Roseobacter denitrificans OCh 114: one gene and its partner. The protein of the gene in region 2 interacts with the protein of the main gene of each other region in a pairwise test. Links are inferred from orthologs where the notes say so. Each region holds a gene or a part of one and is shown on either strand. Other genes may lie near its edges.

What was found.
Region 1: the proteins of secD (region 2) and pheT interact in binary tests that used the Escherichia coli proteins (3 or more experiments, as listed by UniProt). The link is inferred for Roseobacter denitrificans OCh 114 from one-to-one orthologs.

What each region holds. Positions count from the first base shown.
Region 1 is NC_008209.1:973,915-982,530, reverse strand. What follows is about bases 5,084-8,134. They hold pheT (phenylalanine--tRNA ligase subunit beta), read right to left. Parts: upstream 7,784-8,134; coding sequence 5,384-7,783; downstream 5,084-5,383. Other genes in these bases: RD1_RS04670 (hypothetical protein), read right to left, coding at 7,840-8,134; RD1_RS04680 (YtoQ family protein), read right to left, coding at 5,084-5,327. Also shown: RD1_RS04700 (hypothetical protein), read right to left, coding at 1-506; RD1_RS04695 (trypsin-like peptidase domain-containing protein), read right to left, coding at 519-2,360; RD1_RS04690 (peptidoglycan-binding domain-containing protein), read left to right, coding at 2,758-4,083; large conductance mechanosensitive channel protein MscL, read right to left, coding at 4,280-4,708; more of RD1_RS04680, read right to left, coding at 4,878-5,083; more of RD1_RS04670, read right to left, coding at 8,135-8,241; pheS (phenylalanine--tRNA ligase subunit alpha), read right to left, coding at 8,238-8,616.
Region 2 is NC_008209.1:2,432,529-2,444,297, forward strand. Bases 185-3,019 are described here. They hold secD (protein translocase subunit SecD), read left to right. Parts: upstream 185-688; coding sequence 689-2,350; downstream 2,351-3,019. Other genes in these bases: RD1_RS11710 (trypsin-like serine peptidase), read right to left, coding at 185-258; yajC (preprotein translocase subunit YajC), read left to right, coding at 377-655; secF (protein translocase subunit SecF), read left to right, coding at 2,352-3,019. Outside these bases: more of RD1_RS11710, read right to left, coding at 1-184; more of secF, read left to right, coding at 3,020-3,332; RD1_RS11730 (Mth938-like domain-containing protein), read left to right, coding at 3,346-3,705; heme ABC exporter ATP-binding protein CcmA, read left to right, coding at 3,750-4,370; heme exporter protein CcmB, read left to right, coding at 4,367-5,023; RD1_RS11745 (heme ABC transporter permease), read left to right, coding at 5,076-5,843; heme exporter protein CcmD, read left to right, coding at 5,840-5,998; RD1_RS11755 (DsbE family thiol:disulfide interchange protein), read left to right, coding at 5,991-6,530; RD1_RS11770 (VPLPA-CTERM sorting domain-containing protein), read right to left, coding at 8,168-8,845; aconitate hydratase AcnA, read right to left, coding at 9,083-11,769. UniProt on the Escherichia coli protein: Part of the Sec protein translocase complex. Interacts with the SecYEG preprotein conducting channel. SecDF uses the proton motive force (PMF) to complete protein translocation after the ATP-dependent function of SecA.

The DNA of each region.
Region 1 (8,616 bases), 1.5 Mb from region 2 along the record:
TAGCCCGGGCGCTGCGCAGGCGCGCGGGTGTCCATGCCCGTCAGCACGCCGCGCACCGCAACCTGTGCGTCCTTGCTCCACGCCCAGTTCACCAAAACCGGCTGCGGTGGCGCACCATCCGCACTCTCTATGACGAAAATCGCGTCTTCGTCCGGGATTTCGAGCGCATTGGCCAGCGCTTCACCGAGGCGCTGTTTTTCCGCCAGCTTTGAGGCCATCAGCTCATCAGCCACATCCTTGACCTTGGCCACCAACCCGGAGAGCACCTCGCGCGCCGGTTCCGGATCCTCAAGCGAGGCCAGCGGCACCGCCTGCCCGTCTACCGTGGCGTACCAGTCAAACCGATCCCCATACTGCGTCGGCACCGGCTCCGCGAAAAGCGCTGCTGCCGCCTCGCCACAGGCGTCGCGGACCGTGTCGCTGACAAGTTCATAGGACCGCTGCGGGGCGGTGCCGAGCGGCTGCAACCCTTCGGTCGAGGTGTTGGTCAGAAAGGATCCATTCATACCACTAACCCGCTACTGTCCCGCCGAAACAGAAACAGGCGCAGGGCGGGCAACAAAGGGCTCGCAAACCTCGCTGGATATGGTCGGGGCCGCGGGTGTGTCGGCCAGAAACTCCAGCAAATCATCAATGGAAAGGGCAAAATTCAGGTTCCGCAACTCGCCCTGATAGACGAAGGTATTCACACCCACCACGCGGCCACACATATCAACCAGTGGTCCGCCGGAATTGCCCCCCGACAGCGGTGCCGAATGGATCACGGCATGCGCGCGGTCCGAAAGCGACTGTTCCGAATTCACCGAGCCGTCCGTTACAATCAAATCGGGGACATCAAAATTGTTGCTGCTGCTGAGGGACTGAAAATCGCTGTTGATCCGCAACACATCACCGGGGTAGCCCGCCGCGATCACCGATTGCAGCCGCATGGACTGGTCGCTCTGGCGCAGCGTGTAAAACGGCTGGTCCACGTCCAACACCCGCAGCAGCGCGAAATCCGCGCCCACGTCGGCCACTGGACCCAGCGATTTCAACACATCGACGCGTTTCGGCCCGTCCATCGCCTTGCTGACCACAAGGATATTCTGCGCATCCGCCCCTTCGACCACATGGAAGTTCGACACGAGCAGATCCGGCCCCACGAAAAAACCCGTCCCCGTGGCCGTGCCCTGATCGGACACCGCCACAACCATCGCCGTGCGATCATCAATGTGGTTGAGCAAGGTTGCCGTATCGGTGATGTCCCCATCCGCCGGAGGGATCATCACCCGGTCAGAGGCGGGCGGCAGGATCGGCGTGCGGTCTGCCTTGATGATCTCACCCGCACGCAGCGTGCCTTCGTCAAAACCGGGAGGCAGCAGCCCTTCGATGGTCAGCCCATCCGGCATCAGCAAGGTGCCATCGGCCCGACACACGGCGCCTTCGAGAGCCACGTTCAAATCAGCCAGCCGCTGTTCCAGCGCGCGGTTGATCTCGCGCGCAGCGCGTAAAGTGTCTTCATCCGTCACCGCCGGCTGCACACCATCATCCGCAAAAATGCGGTTGCCCGGCACCAGCAGCCAGGCCAGTGCCCCGCCGAAAAGCAGCAATAGCAGAACCAGCGGCACCCAGGCGACCAACGGCACCCGCCCGCGCGCCGGGCGCTCCCCGGGTACAGGTGCTGAGGGATCATCCGTTGCCCCGCCTGCGGTGGCGGTTGCACCGGCGGTCGTGCCTTGCGCTGCATTTGCGACAGGCTCCGTGGCATCCACCGTACCAGCGGTCGCTGCCGTACCCGCCGCCGCCCCCGCAATGGCCGAAGCCGCCGCAACCGCCGCGATCTTTTCCCCCCTGCGTTGTTCCTGCTCCTGCTGCGTCAGGGGTGGTGCGCCATCCATCGCCAGATACGGACCCAGCGTGCGGGCGTAATGTACTGACCGGGTTGCAGCGTCTGACCCTTCTGCGGGCATCAAACCCCAGTTCACAATGACCGGATGACCGCCTACCGCCCAGATATCGCCCGCACTGCCGATGTGCAGCGCAGCGGCGACCAAGGGCGCCGCTTCGTCATCATCCAACAGATCCTTTAACGTCGACAGACGCGCGCGCAGGGCCGTTGCAACCTCGTTCTGTTCCGCCGTATCGAGTTTTGACAAGGGCACGCCCTGCCCCGCCCGGTCGCAATACCATGACACCGTCGACGCGGCCTGATCATTGCCCTTGCTGACCAGCGGTTCGGCAAACAGCTTGGCAACATCCGGACCGGCCTTGGCCATCAGCAGCGCATTGAATGCCTCATATTGCTCAACGGCAGGTGCATCGCCCGCCGCAATGCATCGGCTCAAATCAATGCGCGTCTTGGTCAAAAAGTGTTCGGCCATATCAGGCTCCGCATAATAACTGGTGCACCGGCTGACGTCGGTGCAAAATCAAAACTGCGGTTTTTGACACTCCGGACTGTCGTCCACTGCCCAAAGCACCAAGAAAAACAGATGCATGTCACCCTACACCAGATCGCCCCGATGCGCCCGCGCTTCCAGATAACGGCATAAAAAAATCGAGGTCAATCACCCTGTGGCAATCAGGCGGCTCAATACGCGCACACTCGGCGTTTTGGACATGCGCGCTGTAAACCGTGCCCGGTTTTCTGTTCATTTCACACAAATCAAAGAACATTCGAGCAATCAAATCCCCGTATTTCCTGAAAAAAACCGTGCGACGCGGGCGCGAATCTGATTTAATCGTGCAAATTAAAGATTTTGACGTGGGGTATTGGCTATGAAAAAGCGGAATGGAATTGCGGCTGTTGTGGCAGCCACTTTGATGATCACAACAACAAGCGCAAAGGCGGACAGCACAATCGGGGGCTTTGTTGCCGGGGCCGCCTTGGGGGCTTTGCTAAACAACCAGATCGGCAAAAACCAACGTGCGCAACAACAGCAAAAGCAAAGGTCGTCGATCAGCAGCTATCAGCGCCAGCAAAACCGGGAGGTGCAGGCATCGTTGAACGGGTTCGGGTTCAACGTGGGCACCGTAGATGGATCACTCGGGCCACGCTCCCGCGCAGGGATTTCGGAGTATCAGAACTACATGGGCTGGCAGCCGACGGGCAGATTGGATGACTGGCAGCGCTCACAACTCGTCGGCGCGCATCAGCGGCTTCAGGCCGGTGGCGGTGCCGCCTTCCCTGAGGTTGTAGCAAATGAAGGGACACGCGGTCTTCTCAAGGCCTTCGCCGATCCGACCTATGCCAATCGCTACCGCAACAACGGCGGGCAGGTAGACAACGTACAGAACAACAACGGTATCGTTGCCCGCAACAACGCCAACACGGGCGGCTTCACCAACAACACGGGCACACAACAGGCCCAGGCCCCGCTGTCCATCGCGCCGATCACCTTTGGCGCGCAGCAAGCGGTGACCTCCATGGCCAGCCATTGCGAACTGGTATCTGGCATGACGCAAGCCAATCAGGGCGTGATCCTTGCCAACAACATCAATGATCCCGAACAGGCCCTCGGCGAACAGTTCTGCGAGGCGCGTGCATTCTCCATCACACAAAGCCAGGGGTTGATCAGCCAGACGGGCCAGAGCGAAGACGTTTTCGCCGGGCAGTGCAGTCAGATCGCGCAAGCGATGGCTCCGGCCATTTCGCAGATCGGAACCGGCGATGTGAAACTTGTCGCAACGCAAGCGCAGCAGGTGGCAAACAGCGTCTATCAGGGCAATATGCAGACCGCCGCAGCCTATGGTCAGATTTGTCTGGGCCTTGGCTATCGTCAGGATGACGCTCAGATGGCGCTTGGCGGGGCAGCTTCCATGCTTGCCGCTGGCCAGATGCCGTATAGCGAAATCATGGGTCATCACCTGCGCTGGGGCTTTGGCACCGCGAAATCACCCGCCGCATCAACCGGCTGGTATCAAACGGCCATCGCCTCAATGGAGCAAGGCGCGCAACCGGTATTTGTCCCAAGCAAGACAGCCGAGCGTAACGCCATCATCAAAGCCTCGATCACCAGCGCACCTGTCGTCGGCGTGGCACCGCTTCAAACCTCTGGTCAGGGTGGGCTTGCCTTGCCTGCGCTTAACCTTGGCGGGAACTGACACGCCGGTTTTGCACGAACAGAACCCCATCACATAACAAAGGGCCTGCCGGTAGATGCCGGCAGGCCCTTTTTTAATCGTATATAGAACGTCTGACGAAATACCTGGAACATCAAGCATCGCGCAACGCGTTGAAACCCCGGGTTTCAGGCAGCGTTGCGTGATCGAGGTTTTTTGCATGACGCTTCAGAAGCGATCAGCCTTGTTTGGCCAAGGCGTCGCGGATTTCCTTGAGAATATCCAACTCGGTCGGGCCTGCGGGTTCTTCGGCAACAGCCTCTTTTTCACCTTCGGCGGCGTCTTTGATGCGGTTCACCGTTTTGACCAGCATAAAAACCACAAAGGCGATGATCAGAAAATTGATCACGGCCATGATGAAATTGCCAAAGGCAAAGACCGGCGCACCCGCATCGGTTGCCGCTGCAAGTGACGCATATGTTTCGCCGTCAAGCGCATAAAACCACCCCGAAAAGTCGATGCCACCGGTGAAAAGCGCGATAAACGGGTTCACAAGGTCTGCGACCAGAGATGAAACGATGGCGGTAAATGCGGCACCAATGATGATACCGACCGCCATATCCATGACATTTCCCTTTGAAATAAAGGTCTTAAATTCGTTGAGCATTTTTCCCTCGTACTGTTGATGACGGCCCTGAACATGGCCGTTAACCTTTCGTTAACACATAAGAGCCGTGTTGTAAGGCGCATCCACGGGGGAAAAACACGCCCGGCACGTCAAGGAGCGCCGGGACCCGAAAACAGAGCGCAGATCACCTGCGCCTCGGGAGGGTCAGTTACGAAGGCAAAGTGCCGGTCAGTACATACCGCAGAATATCAACGACCTGCTTGGGATCTTCCGCAACCGCAAGGGCTGCCGCATCGACCTCTTTCAAGGCATGCGCGTGGTCTGGCCCATGCAGGATAATCAGGGATTTTCCCAAGGCTGACGCATAGCCCGCGTCAAAGGCTGCGTTCCACTGTTTGTATTTCTCGCCAAACCGCACGACAACCACATCGGCATCTGCAATCCCCTTGCGCGTCCGGATCGCATTGACCATCGCACCCTTGTGGTCGTGCCAGTATTTGTTGTCCTCTGCGCCAAGGATCGCAACGCCGCAGTCGTCGCTCGCCGCGTGGTCGGTCACCGGGCTGTCAAAAACCACATCAAGATCCTGCGCCCCCGCCACGATCTGCTCGCGCCAGTCAGTGTGGATTTCACCCGACAGATACACTTTCAATGTCATGCTGCATCTCCTTTGAATTCAATTACATGCTGCAGCGCCCAACCGGCGCGGACGTATCAGGCGCGCAGCGTTCCACCCGTGGCCTTGATCACCTTTTCCACGACCTTTGCGCTGACCGCTTCGATGTCTTTATCGGTCAGCGTCTGGGTCGCGGGTTGCATCCGCACTGTCAGCGCAAGGGATTTCTTTCCTTCCCCCAAAGAGCCGCCGATAAATTCATCAAAGACGCGCACATCCTCGATCAGCGCCTTATCAGCCCCCATTGCCGCGTTGACGAGGGTCAGTGCCTCCACACCGCTATCGACAACAAAGGCGAAATCGCGCTCCACCGCCTGCAGGTCGCTAATCTGCAATGCGGCACGGGTCGCGCCACTCTTGCGGGGCAGCGGCACCTCGGCCGGCCAGATGGTAAAGCCCATCGCGGGCCCTTTGACGTCCATCGCCGCCAACACACGCGGGTGGATTTCGCCGAATACACCCAGAACTTTCTTGGGCCCCAGACAGATCATCCCATGCCGACCGGGATGCCACCACGGGGCGGCACCGCGCAAAATCTGTACCTTGGCAGGTGCACCGATGGCCGCCAGAACCGCTTCCGCATCCGCTTTGACATCATAGACGTCAACAGCGCGGGACGCACCATGCACATCCTTGGGTTCCGTCCGCCCGATCAGCACCCCACTGACCAGCAAATGCTGCTCTCCGGGTTCGCCGCCGTGAAAGGCAGGGCCGACCTCAAACAGCGCGAGGTTCATATTGCCCCGCGCCTGATTGCGCGCTGCCGCCTGCAAGAGACCGGGAAGCAATGCGGGACGCATGTGGCTCATGTCGCTGCTGATCGGGTTTTCCAGCCGGGTGACGTCCTCTCCGCCACCGAACAGCTTGGCAGAGGCCTGATCAATAAAGCTGTAGCTGACACATTCGTTGTACCCCAAGGCCGCGCAGGTCCGCCGTGCCATGGCTTCGCGCCGCTGGATCGGCGACAGGATCGGGCGCGACACGCCTTCATCCAGCCGGGGCAGCGGTCTGCCTTTCAGCTTGGTAAGCGAGGCAATCCGCGCCACTTCTTCGACCAGATCCGCTTCGCCCTGCACATCCGGGCGCCAGCTTGGCACATGGGCCATGTTGCCTTCAAGGCGGAACCCCAGCGCGGTCAGCGTCTGGCGCTGACTGCTTTCGGGGATGTCCATGCCCACCAGCGACTGCACCCGCGCGGCATCCAGTTTATAGGCCCGGTTGGTGTCAGGTATCTTGCCCGCCACGATGACCTCGGAGGGCTCACCGCCTGCATGCTCAAGGATCATATGCGTTGCATGTTCGATCCCGTAGGGCGTCCATTCCGGGTCGATGCCCCGTTCAAACCGATACCGCGCGTCGGAATTGATCTTCAGCGCGCGACCGGTATAGGCCGTGCGGACCGGATCGAAATAGGCCGCTTCGATAAAGACATTCGTGGTCTCTGCGGTGCAGCCCGTCGCAAGGCCGCCCATGACCCCCGCGATGCTTTCCACATTGGCCGCGTCAGAGATCAGCGTCATGCCTTCTGCAAAGGTATATTCCTTTTCGTCCAGCCCCACGAGGGTTTCGCCACCCTTGGCGCGATGGACCCGCAGGGTTTTGCCTTCGATCTTGTCGGCGTCAAAGACGTGCAGGGGGCGGTTGCGATCATAGGTGAAGAAGTTCGTCACATCGACGAGGAACGAAATCGGGCGCAGACCGATGGCGCGTAGTTTGTCCTGCAGCCACTGCGGGCTTGGGCCGTTCTTGACACCCCGGATCACCCGGCCAAAGAAAACCGGACACTGCTCCAGCGTATCCGCCTCGATGGTGATGCTCACCGGACAGGGGAAGACCCCTTCGACGGCGGCAACATCGCGCGGCTTCAACGTGCCAAGGCCGCGCGCCGCCAGATCACGCGCGATCCCGCGCACACCGAGCGCATCGGGCCGGTTCGGGGTGATCGCGATCTCGATCACCGGGTCAACCTTGGCCGGGTCATGCTCTGCCAGCCAGTCGACGAAAGACCGCCCGACCTCTCCGCTCGGCAATTCGATGATGCCGTCGTGTTCTTCGGACAGCTCCATCTCGCGCTCGGAGGCCATCATGCCAAAGCTTTCGATCCCGCGAATTTTGCCCACGCCGATGGTGGTATCAATACCGGGCACATAGACGCCGGGTTTCGCCACGACGACGGTGATGCCTTCGCGCGCATTCGGGGCGCCGCAAATGATCTGCTTGTCGCCCTCATCAGTCGCTACCTGACAGACCTTGAGGCGGTCCGCATCCGGGTGTTTTTCCGCTGATTTGACGTAACCGATAGTAAAGTCCCGCAGCTTGCCCGCACGGTCCTCGACCCCTTCGACCTCAAGACCAAGGTCGGTCAGCGCATAGGTGATCTCGTCCAGCGTGGCAGAGGTATCAAGATGCTCTTTGAGCCAAGAGAGTGTGAATTTCATTCTAAGGTCCTATGCTGTGTTCAAACCAAAAGCTTCGGGCAGTAACAGACTACAAATCAGTCAAAATTAAAGTCTAGTTTTACGCCGAAATGTCCCTCGGACTCATGGTCTTTCCAGCCACCAACGATTTCTGCACTCACAGCAACACCCAAAAGCCCTAAATCTTGTTCTGCAAACCATTTTCGAAAGTGGCGAGCATCCGCTCTAGAAAGGTAACCAACCGTTTTGCTGTCAATAACAACGCGTACGGCTTCAGGGTCGTGACGATTATTGTCTTCGATGACCATCGCAGCATGACAACGAAACTGCTTGCTCTCTTTGGTTTTTTTTCCAGCGATCGCTTCCAACTCAATTTGGTAAGATGCTTCACCCACAATATCGAATTGGTATTGCCCGCCACAATCAAGCAACGGCAAATTCACAGTTTCGGCTTTCTTCTTTTTGAACCAACCAATCACCTACTCAGCCCCCCATGCAGCGTCGGCTGATCCAGCGAGGCAAACCCGTAATGCCGCAGCCACCGCAGGTCGGAATCAAAGAACGCGCGCAAATCCGGGATGCCGTATTTCAGCATGGCGATGCGGTCGATGCCCATGCCAAAGGCGAAGCCCTGCCACTGGTCGGGGTCAATCCCGCCGGCGGCCAGCACCTTGGGATGTACCATGCCGGAGCCAAGAACTTCGAGCCAGTCGTCCCCTTCGCCGATGCGCAATTGCCCATCAATCCACGAACACTGGATATCCACCTCCGCCGAGGGTTCGGTGAAGGGGAAGTGCGACGCGCGGAACCGCGTCTTGATCCCGTCGATTTCAAAGAAGGCGGCAAAGAACTCC
Region 2 (11,769 bases):
GGCAATCAGCGTGCCCGAACAGCCGCTTGTGGCGCGAAATCCTGCGCCGTTTACGCGCCCGACGGCCTGCCATTGCAGGCGTTGATCCGCGTCCAGCATCGGCAACGGCCCCGCGAAACCCGGCAGGGTGGCAGACAGACAGAACGCGAAAACGGCAAAGATCACGCGCAGGTAAGCGCGCCACGGGGATAGGCGGCGGCACAGGCTGCCTTTGCGCGGCGCAGGCGGCTTTTTCAGACCACGCAAGCCGGCGCGCATTTCATTTGCAATCCCCCTACGGTCTGCCTTGCAAAGCGCGGCATCAGACCATAGGTTCCGCCAAAATTCGCGTGTCGCGGAAGTGACGTGGTACGCCATCATGTAAAGGACCCTGTTCATGGAAGCATTCGCCCAGTTCGTACCACTTATTCTGATCTTTGCGATCATGTATTTCCTGCTGATCCGGCCACAGCAAAAAAAGGTTAAGGAACATCAGGCAATGGTGGCGGCTTTGCGTCGGGGCGATCAGGTCGTCACGCAGGGCGGTATTCTCGGCAAGGTGGTCAAGGTCAAGGATGACGGCGAGCTTGAGCTTGAAATCGCCGACGGCGTCAAGGTCAGGGTGATCCAGAACACAATCGCGACCGTGGTCTCGAAAACGGAACCGGCGAAGTAAGACCGCCTTACAACGGCTTGAAAAGGCGTCACTATGCTGCAGATTGATCTTTGGAAACGGATCACGATCCTCTTGACATGTGTGGCCGGACTTTGGCTTGCGATGCCAAACCTCTTTTACACGACCGTCGAGCAGCACAATGATGCGGTTCAGGCCATTGAACTCGGGGCGGACACGCCCGAAAACAACGCTTTGCGCGCGCAGTGGCCGGAATGGATGCCTTCGGGTCTTGTGAACCTCGGGCTTGATCTGCGGGGCGGGGCGCATCTGCTGGCCGAGGTGCGGGTGGCGGATGTCTATGCCAACCGGATGGAATCATATTGGCCGGAAATCCGGGATGCGCTGCGCCCGGAGCGCGAGACCATCGGCACAATCCGGCTGCAACCCTCCCCAAGCGATGAGGTGCACGTCCGCATTTCGCAACCCGAAGGCATGCCGCGCGCGCTGGAAATCGTGCGTGGGCTGGCGCGGCCTATCCAGACGATCACGGGCGTGGGCGCCAATGACATCGAGGTGCGCGCGGAGGGCGATCTGCTGATCGTCACCATGTCAGAGGCTGAAAAACTGGCCTCCGATGAGCGCACGGTCCAGCAGAGCCTTGAGATCATTCGCAGGCGGATCGACGAGGTCGGCACGCGTGAACCCACGATCCAGCGCCAGGGGTCCGACCGCATTCTGATCCAGGTGCCGGGCATCGGTTCGGCGGCGGAACTCAAGGATATCATCGGAACCACCGCGCAATTGACGTTCAATCCGGTGGTCAGCCGTGGATCAGACGCCAATGCCAGCCCGGGTCTTGGCAACAAGCTTGTGCCGTCGCTGGATGAGCCCGGCACGTACTACACGATCGAAGCCGCCGCCGTGGTCACGGGCGAAGAACTGGTGGATGCGCAGCCCGCCTTTGACCAGAACGGCCGTCCTGCTGTCAATTTCAGGTTCAATACGACGGGCGCGCGGAAATTCGGGGATTATACGGCTGAAAACATCGGATCGCCCTTTGCGATCGTCTTGGACAACGAGGTCGTTAGCGCGCCCACAATCCAGAGCCATATCCCCGGGGGGTCGGGCATCATTACGGGGCGCTTCACGGTCGAGGAATCAACCAATCTGGCCATTCTGTTGCGTGCAGGTGCGCTGCCTGCGGGTCTGGATTTTCTCGAAGAGCGCACAATCGGCCCCGAACTCGGCCAAGACAGCATCGACGCAGGCAAGATCGCGACCATTGTCGCCTTTCTGGGCGTGCTGGTCTTCATGTTCCTGAGTTACGGCATGTTCGGACTGTTTGCGAATGTGGCGCTGATCATCAACATTGGTCTGATCTTTGGCCTGCTCAGTATGATAGGCGGCACACTGACCCTGCCGGGTATTGCGGGAATCGTGCTGACTGTCGGCATGGCGGTGGATGCGAATGTGCTGGTTTTTGAACGCATCCGGGAAGAGCTTAAAACCTCCAAAGGGCCGGCGCGTGCCATTGAACTGGGCTATGAAAAAGCGCTCTCCGCCATTCTGGATGCGAACATCACGACCTTCATCACGGCGGTGATCCTCTTTGCCATGGGGTCGGGGCCGGTACGCGGCTTTGCCATCACGCTGGGCCTCGGGATCCTCACGTCTGTCTTTACGGCGATCTTTGTCACGCGGTTGATGATCGTTATCTGGTTCGAGCGCAAGCGCCCGAAGAAAATCGAGGTCTGATATGCGTCTGCGTCTGGTTAAACAGAATACCAACTTCGATTTCTTCAAGCGCTGGAAACTGTGGCTGGGGATTTCCGGCCTGATGATGGTCGTGGCCTTTGTTTCCTTCTTGTTGCAGGGCCTGAACTACGGCATCGACTTTCGCGGCGGCACAACCATCAGGACGGAAAGCACGCAGCCGGTTGATATCGGCGTTTATCGCGAAGCGCTGGCCGCACTGGAACTGGGTGATATTTCCATCACCGAGGTTTTTGACCCGCAATTCGAAGCCGACCAGAATGTCGCCATGATCCGCATCGAGGCGCAGGAGGGTGGCGAGGCGGTCGAGGGCCAGCTGATCAGTGACATCGGTGCCGCGCTTCAGGCGGCGGATCCGGGGCTGAAACTGCCCTTTGCCTCGGTTGAATCGGTGGGGCCAAAAGTTTCGGGTGAGTTGATCCAGACCGCTGTCATTGCGGTGGTTCTGGCTATCGGCGCGGTACTGATTTACATCTGGCTGCGCTTTGAATGGCAGTTCGCAGCCGGAGCGGTGCTCGCGCTTGTGCATGACGTCATTCTGACAATCGGCGTCTTTTCCGAGCTTCAGATCCGGTTCGATCTGGCCATCATCGCCGCCTTGCTGACCATCGTGGGCTACTCTCTGAACGATACGGTCGTTGTTTTCGACCGGGTGCGCGAGAACCTGCGCAAATACAAGAAACGCCCGCTCAATGAAGTTCTGAATATCTCCATCAACGAAACACTGAGCCGGACCTTCATGACATCGGTGACGACGCTTCTGGCGTTGATCGCACTCTTCGTGCTGGGCGGGGATGTGATCCGGGGCTTCGTTTTTGCGATGATCTGGGGAGTCATTGTCGGGACCTACAGTTCGATATTTGTTGCCTCGGCTGCCTTGCTCTATCTTGGGGTCAAGCGCGACTGGTCAAAACCGGACGCCAATTCGGGCAATCAATACGCCAATATCGACCCCAAACCCTGACGACAGGCACGCCATGCGACTGAACGAAATCCGCTTTACAGATGCCAAACCGATCGAAGGCTACGGGCCGGGTTTCTTCCGCATCGGGGGCGAGGTGATCCATGGTCCTGTTCTGGCGGGGCCGGACGGCACGCTGCCTTGGGCGGGGTTTGACGATGATGCGGCGCTGCTGGCCTTGGCGGGCAAGGTTGATGTGTTGTTCGTCGGCACGGGCAGTGAGATTGCGCATCTTCCCGTTGCTCTCAAGGATAGTCTCGAAGAGGCCGGTCTTGGCATTGAGGTCATGGCGTCGCCTGCGGCATGCCGCACCTATAACATCCTGCTGAGCGAAGGGCGGCGGATCGCGCTGGCCCTGATCCCGGTTACCGCGTGAAATCGTGCTTTTGTGCCGTGGCACAATAGGTTAACGATCTGGGCATGACTGTTTCTGTAGATGATCTTTGCGTGACCCGCGGCGGCGTCCCCATCCTTTCCGGTGTGAGCTTTGATCTGGCTGAAGGGGCCGCACTGATCCTGCAGGGGCCAAATGGCTCGGGGAAAACCACCTTGCTGCGCACGCTCGCGGGATTACAGCCGCCACTGGCCGGACAGATAAGCGGCACCGAGGATCGCATCGCCTATGCCGCCCATTCCGACGGGTTGAAATCCATGCTCTCTGTGGCCGAAAACCTGCGGTTCTGGGCGGCGGTTTTTGGGCGTTCGGACATTGCCCCGGCCTTGCAGGCCTTTGATTTACATGACCTCGCGGACCGGCTTGCGGGGACGCTCTCGGCGGGGCAGAAACGGCGGCTCGGCCTTGCGCGCCTGCTGGTTACGGGCCGCCCGGTCTGGATGCTGGATGAGCCGACCGTGTCACTGGACAAAAGGGCAGTAGAGATGTTCGCCGCCGCCGTAGAGGCGCATTTGGCCACCGGTGGATCGGCCTTGATCGCCACGCATATTGATCTGGGTCTGCGTGATGCGCAGGTGTTGGATGTGGGACCGTTGCGCGCCTCGCCAACCGCACTTGCGGGCGCAAGTGACGAGGCCTTCCTGTGAAGGCGCTGCTGGTGCGTGATCTGGCCCTTGCGCTGCGGGCAGGGGGCGGCTTCGGCCTCGGGCTGGCCTTTTTCCTTATTGTCACCGTGCTTGTCCCGCTTGGGGTGGGTCCGCAGGCCGAACTCCTGTCGCGGATCGCGCCGGGTATCTTGTGGCTTGGCGCGCTGCTGGCGTGCCTGTTGTCGCTGGACCGGCTGTTGGCGCTGGATTGGGAAGACGGCACGCTGGATCTTTTGGCCACATCTCCCCTGCCGCTGGAAGCCGCGCTCAGCATAAAAGCGCTGGCCCATTGGATCACCACGGGTTTGCCGCTGGTGCTGACCGCGCCGGTACTGGCAATTCTGTTAAACCTGCCGGGTCCCGGCTTTTTCTGGCTGGTGCTGTCGCTCGCGCTGGGGACGCCTGCGCTTTCGGTGATCGGCACTTTTGGCGCCGCGCTGACGGTCGGGGTCAAACGCGGCGGGCTTTTGATGTCGCTGCTGGTTTTGCCGCTGTATGTGCCGACGCTGATCTTTGGCGCGGAGGTCGCGCGGCGCGGCGCTGTGGGCATGGAGACGCAAACGCCCGCACTGATGCTGGCCGGGATCACGCTGGGGGTGATCGCGGTCATGCCCTTTGCATCCGCTGCTGCCCTGCGCGTAAATCTGCGATAAGCGTGGCGTTTTGCCCATTGAGGCTCGTGGGGCGAGTGACTAAATACGGAGCATGACACTGACCAACGAAAAACCCGCGCCCAAACGGCCCAGTTCGTTCTGGAGCTATGCCAATCCGGTCAAGTTCCTTGCACTGAGCGAACGTGTCCTGCCGACGCTTTGGGTGCTTGCGGCCACCAGTCTTGTTGTTGGTCTGGTCTGGGGCTTTTTCTTTACGCCGGATGATTTCCGGCAGGGCTCGACGGTCAAGATCATCTATCTGCATGTGCCCTCTGCAATGATGGCGATCAATATCTGGGTCATGATGCTTGTCACCTCTCTGATCTGGATCATCCGACGCCATCACGTCAGTGCGCTTGCAGCAAAGGCCGCGGCACCGATTGGCGTGGTGATGACTATTATTGCCCTTGTTACGGGCGCGCTCTGGGGCCAGCCCATGTGGGGCACGTGGTGGGCGTGGGATCCGCGCCTGACGTCGTTCCTCATCCTGTTTTTGTTTTACCTTGGCTACATCGCGCTTTGGGCTGCCATTGAGGACCCGGATACGGCGGCTGATCTGACGGCTGTGCTCTGCCTGGTCGGGTCCGTCTTTGCGGTCCTGTCGCGCTATGCAGTGAATTTCTGGAACCAAGGCCTGCATCAGGGCGCATCGCTGAGCCTCGACAAGGAAGAGAACGTGGCGGATGTATTCTACTTTCCGCTGCTGGTGGCCATCGCGGGGTTTGTGCTGCTGTTTCTGGCGCTGGTGCTCTACCGCACGGGTACGGAAATCAGGCTGCGCCGCGCCAAGGCCCTGTTGGCACGGGAGGCCCGCTCATGATGCCCGATCTTGGAAAGTACAGCGAGGCGGTTTTGTCCTCCTATGCGGCAACGCTATTGTTATTGGCCTTGTTGGTTTTCATCACGTTACATAAAGGGCGCAAAGCGCGCCGTGCCCTTGATGAAATCGAACGCAAAAGAGACAGAGATGCCTAAGATATCGCCGCTGATGATTGCACCGCCGCTGATCTTTGCGGGCTTTATCGCATTGGCTGGCGTTGGCATGTTTCGCAACGACCCGAACGAGCTGCGATCGACTCTGGTCGGCAAACCCGCGCCGCCCATCACCGAGGTGGGGCTGGAGGGGTTTGAACCGGTCACCGCAGAGGCGATGGCAACGGGAGAGGTCACGCTCGTCAATTTCTGGGCCTCATGGTGCCCGCCCTGTCACGCGGAGCATCCAAAGCTTTTGGAGATGGCCGCGGAGGGCATGCCGATCATCGGTGTGAACTTCAAGGACAAGGCAGGCCCCGCCGGCGGGTATCTGACCGATGACGGCAATCCGTTTCGGGCGGTGGCTTTTGACCCGCAAGGGCGCACGGCGATTGACTGGGGGGTGACGGCCCCGCCGGAGACATTCATTCTGGATGCAGAAGGCACGGTGCTGTTTCGCTTTGCAGGCCCGTTGGTCGGCAGCGATTATGAGCAGCGGTTCCTGCCCGAACTGGAAAAAGCATTGGGCCAGTAATCGGCCCACCTGCGCATATGACCCCGGCACTGTGCGCGGGCTGACCGGTATTTTTGAACTTGGATCGGGCCATGGGCGTCACGAATTTGCACGCTAAGACAGCGCGGCCCTTTAGGGACGCCGGTGTAAACGCAGGCAAACGGGTATTTGGGCGGTCGCGCCCCCTCGTTCAGTTCAGACGCTGTCCGGAGTCCGGCGCAAAATACGAGACCTTGGCCAGATCAAAGGCGGGTTGCTGCATCTGACCGGGCTTGGCAGAAGTTTCAGCATGGAGCCGTGCCGACACCTTTGCCCCCCAGATGCATGGTGACAAAGCTGTCGGCCCCGGCGGCTTCGACGATATCCACCATACACTCGGCCTGCTGTGCGTCATGGGGTGCGCGGCCGTTCGGTTCGGCAAACAGGAACAGCTTGGGATCACGTACCAGCGCACGGCCCATGGCGATGCGCTGACGCTGCCCGCCCGAAAGCTGGCCCGGTCGACGGGAAAGAAGCTGTTCAATCTGAAGCTGCTTTGCGACCTGTTTCGGTTTCTGCGCCTGCGTGGCAGGGTCAACGCCGCGGACTTTCATGCCAAGGGTGATGTTCTTGACAACCGTTATCGTCGGGTAAAGCGCGTAGGATTGAAACACCATCGCGATGTCGCGATCCTTTGGGTTGACCGCGCTATTGTCCCGCCCGCTGATGCTGAGGAAGCCGCCCGAGATCGGCTCCAAACCCGCAATGCAATGCAGCAGCGTTGACGTGCCAGATCCCGAGGGTCCGACCAGCACAAGGAAATCCCCCTGATCAATTGCGACGTTGATATCCCTCTGGATCTCCGTCTGGCCGTAGTTCTTTTTGAGCTTCCTCATGTCACGAATGGGAGCCATGAGTATCACTGATCCTGCGGTCAGATCGCGGATGACATACTTGCCAGCAACGACATAGACGATAAGGGTGGGCAGGGCTGCGATGATCGCGGTGGCCATATCCACATTGTATTCCTTTACGGCGGTGGTCGAGTTGACGATATTGTTGAGCACCACGGTGACGGGTTGGGTACCTGCCTAGCTGAATGACACGCCAAACAGGAAGTCGTTCCATATCTTCGTGAATTGCCAGATCATCGAGACAACAATGATCGGCAGGCTGATAGGCAGGAAGATCGACCAGAAGATACGAAAGAACCCGGCTCCATCGACTTTGGCTGCCTTGGTGAGTTCCGAGGGAACCGAGACACAGAAGTTACGATAGAAGAGCGTTTTGAAACCGAGGCCATAAATCACATGAACAAAAATCAGACCAGGGATTGTACCTGCAGTCCCCATGATCCCGAGGACCCGCGCCATGGGCAGCAAAACCACCTGAAAGGGAATGAAGTACCCAAAGAGCATGGCGGCACGCTTAGTTTTGAGCCGGGCGCGTAGGGACTGATGGCCAATATCACAACTCTGCGGCAGTAGCATGTTGTCGGCCAAGGGTAGCGCGGGCAGCATGGACGTAGACCGCATGGTGCGCGACCGGTCCGCTTCGGGTCGTGCATGTCTGTTTTGCCGACTGTAAGCCGTTGACACTATCGTGGCGTCGACGGGCCACGTAGTTGATAAAGCGAAACGCCCCGGGCCGGGGCGTTTCCTTCAGGTTTCAAGCGCAGCTCAGGCCTTCTTGCGTCGCTTGATCCATGCAAAGGCACCAATGCCGCCGAGCAGCAAAGGCAGACCTGCAGGAACCGGCACCGCGGAAACCTCAATCTCGCCAACCGCACCGGACCTTGTGAAGACCACTTCCAGCTTGTCGCCGGTCGCACCACCAAAGTCGAGCACAGTAAACTCGTTGTTCGCGGGGTTGTTGCCCGTGTCCGACTCATTGTCGGCTGTCAGCGAAAATGCCTTGACCAGAGTGGAGCCGGAGAACAGGCTTGCTGTTGTCCCAATCTCGGAGTCCAGAAGGAACAGCTCGTCGAGGATGACATCGGTCAGGAAACTGAACACGATCGTTCCGCCGCTTCCATTGTCATCCGGCGCGCCGTCGTTTTCCTGAACGATCAGCGCGTTCCCAAACCCGCGTTTATCTGTCGCGTCTTCGGCGTTTGTGAAGGGCGACAACAGGTCCTTGTCCTTCGTGGTGTTCACAGCGCCAAGCGTGTTGAAGACAACCGCCTTGTCTATACCCTTGAAGGCCGTGATGTCAGCAAAAACGCCGCCACCGAGATCGGTATTGTCCCCAAGAACCGCGCCTTCGGCAAAGTTGTTGAAATCTACTGTCGCAGCCTGGGTCATCCCTGCTGCCCCCGTCATAACCGCAGCAACTGCGATACTTTTTAGCACACTCATTCCATATCCCTTTTAAATGTAGAAGCGTCCGTACCGTGTAGCCGAGGTTAACGATTAGTAAACGCGAAAAATGCAAAGGAAGTTAAGATAACACGTTCTTTTTACTCGATTGTTCAAGATAATCGCCAAACCTTCCCGCAATATGGGAAGGCTGATTTCGCACTCTCTTTATCAGTGTGTTTTGGGACATCCGCCCCCCGGCGCGCCGTCGTTTGCGCGCCGGGGTGCAGTCTTTCTCTAGGCGGCTTTCGCGAGATTGCGCAACACGTAGTGCAGAACGCCGCCGTGCTCAATGTATTCGATTTCAATCGCGGTATCGATTCGACATTTGAGCGTGATCGTTTTGGACGTGCCATCCGCCATCGTGATGGTGCAGGGCACTTCCTGCAGCGGCTGTATCGTGTCCAGACCGGAGATTGAAACTTTCTCCTCTCCGGTCAGGCCGAGCGATTTGCGGGTGTCGCCACCGGTGAATTCAAACGGGATCACTCCCATGCCCACGAGGTTCGAGCGGTGAATACGCTCAAAGCTCTCTGCGATCACAGCCTTGACGCCGAGCAGGGCCGTGCCCTTGGCCGCCCAGTCGCGCGACGATCCGGCCCCGTATTGTTCACCACCAAAGATCACCAGCGGCTTGCCCGCGTCCTGATAGGCCATGGCAGCATCGTAAATCGACACCTGTTCACCATTGGGGCCTTTTGTGTATCCCCCCTCGACACCATCCAGCATCTCATTCTTGATGCGGATGTTGGCAAAAGTGCCGCGCATCATGACCTCGTGGTTGCCACGACGTGAGCCGTAGGAGTTAAATTCCCGCACGGGCACCTGACGCTCGATTAGGTATTGCCCCGCTGGTGTCGTATCCTTGAAGGATCCCGCCGGTGAAATGTGGTCGGTGGTGATCATATCGCCGAGAATGGCCAGCACGGATGCGTTTTCGATGTTGCTGATCGTGCCGGGTTCCTGCCCCATGCCCTGAAAATAGGGCGGGTTCTGAACATAGGTGGACGAAACGGGCCAGTCATAGACCTTGCTGTCCGTGGTGCTGACGCCCTGCCATTTTTCATCGCCCTTGAAGACGTCGGCATATTTGGTCAGGAACGCCTCACGGGTCACGGTCTTTTCGACCAGCTCCGCGACTTCCTGGCTGGTGGGCCAGATGTCCCTGAGGAACACATCATTGCCGTTCTGGTCCTGACCGATGGCGTCGGTGGCAAGGTTGATATCCAGCGTGCCCGCCAAAGCATAGGCCACGACCAGCGGCGGAGAGGCGAGGTAGTTGGCGCGTACATCCGGGCTGATGCGCCCTTCAAAGTTGCGGTTGCCCGACAGTACGGAGGTTGCCACCAGATCCCCCTCGGCAATCGCGTCCGAGATTTCCTTTTGCAGCGGGCCGGAGTTCCCGATGCAGGTGGTGCAGCCGTAGCCGACAAGGTTAAAGCCGATGCTGTCCAGATCGTCCTGCAGTCCTGCAGCTTCCAGATAGGCCGACACCACCTGACTGCCCGGCGCAAGCGATGTTTTCACCCAAGGCTTGCGGTTAAGCCCCAAGGCGGCCGCCTTGCGCGCCACAAGGCCCGCGCCGATCATGACGTAGGGGTTTGATGTATTGGTGCAGGAAGTGATCGAGGCGATGACAACCTTGCCCGACTCCAACGTGTAATCCTCGCCCGCGACCGCGACCTTCTTGCCCATGGGGCGTTTGAAGGTCTCCTCCATTTCCTTGCGGAAGGCGGTTTGCCCGTCAGTGAGCGCGACAAAATCCTGCGGGCGTTTCGGCCCCGAAATCGCAGGCACGATCGTGCCCATGTCCAGATGCAGCGTGTCCGTGTAGATCGGCGCATAATCGGGGCCACGCCAGAAACCGTTTTCCTTGGCATAGGCTTCGACCAGTTGCACACGCTCCTCGTCACGACCGGTATTGCGCAGATAGCGCAGCGTTTCCGCATCAATCGGGAAGAACCCGCAGGTCGCGCCATATTCCGGCGCCATGTTCGCGATCGTCGCGCGATCGGCCAGCGGCAGGCGATCCAACCCTTCGCCGTAGAATTCAACGAATTTTCCGACCACACCCTTGGCACGCAACAGTTCGACCACCTTGAGCACAAGGTCCGTGCCGGTGGTGCCTTCCATCATCGTGCCGGTCAGTTCGAAGCCGATGACTTCGGGGATCAGCATGGAAATCGGCTGGCCCAGCATCGCGGCCTCTGCCTCGATTCCGCCGACACCCCAGCCCAGAACAGCCGCGCCATTCACCATCGTGGTGTGGCTGTCAGTGCCGACAAGTGTGTCAGGATAGGCCACTTCGGCCCCGTTCTGGTCGGTATCCGTCCAGACCGTTTGCGCCAGATATTCCAGGTTCACCTGGTGGCAGATGCCGGTTCCGGGTGGCACGACGCGGAAATTGTTAAATGCGCTCTGTCCCCATTTCAGGAAGGTGTAGCGCTCCATGTTTCGCTCGTATTCACGGTCCACATTCATCTGGAACGCACGCGGGTTGCCGAATTCGTCGATCATCACGGAGTGGTCAATCACCAGATCAACCGGGTTCAGCGGATTGATCTTCTCCGCGTCACCGCCAAGGCTGATGATGGCGTCGCGCATCGCGGCGAGGTCCACAACCGCCGGAACGCCGGTGAAATCCTGCAACAGGACGCGGGCAGGGCGATAGGCGATCTCGCGCGGGTTCTTGCCCCCCTGTGCGCCCCATTGGGCAAAAGCCTTGATATCATCGACGGTCACGGTCTTGCCATCCTCAAACCGCAGCATGTTTTCCAGAACGACCTTGAGGGCTGCCGGCAGTTTTGAAAAATCTCCCAAACCGGCTGCGGTCGCCGCCGGAATGGAATAGTAATCAATGCTCTGTGTGCCTGCGGATAGTGTTTTGCGCGTTTTTGACGTGTCGTGACCAACGGTGATGGGCA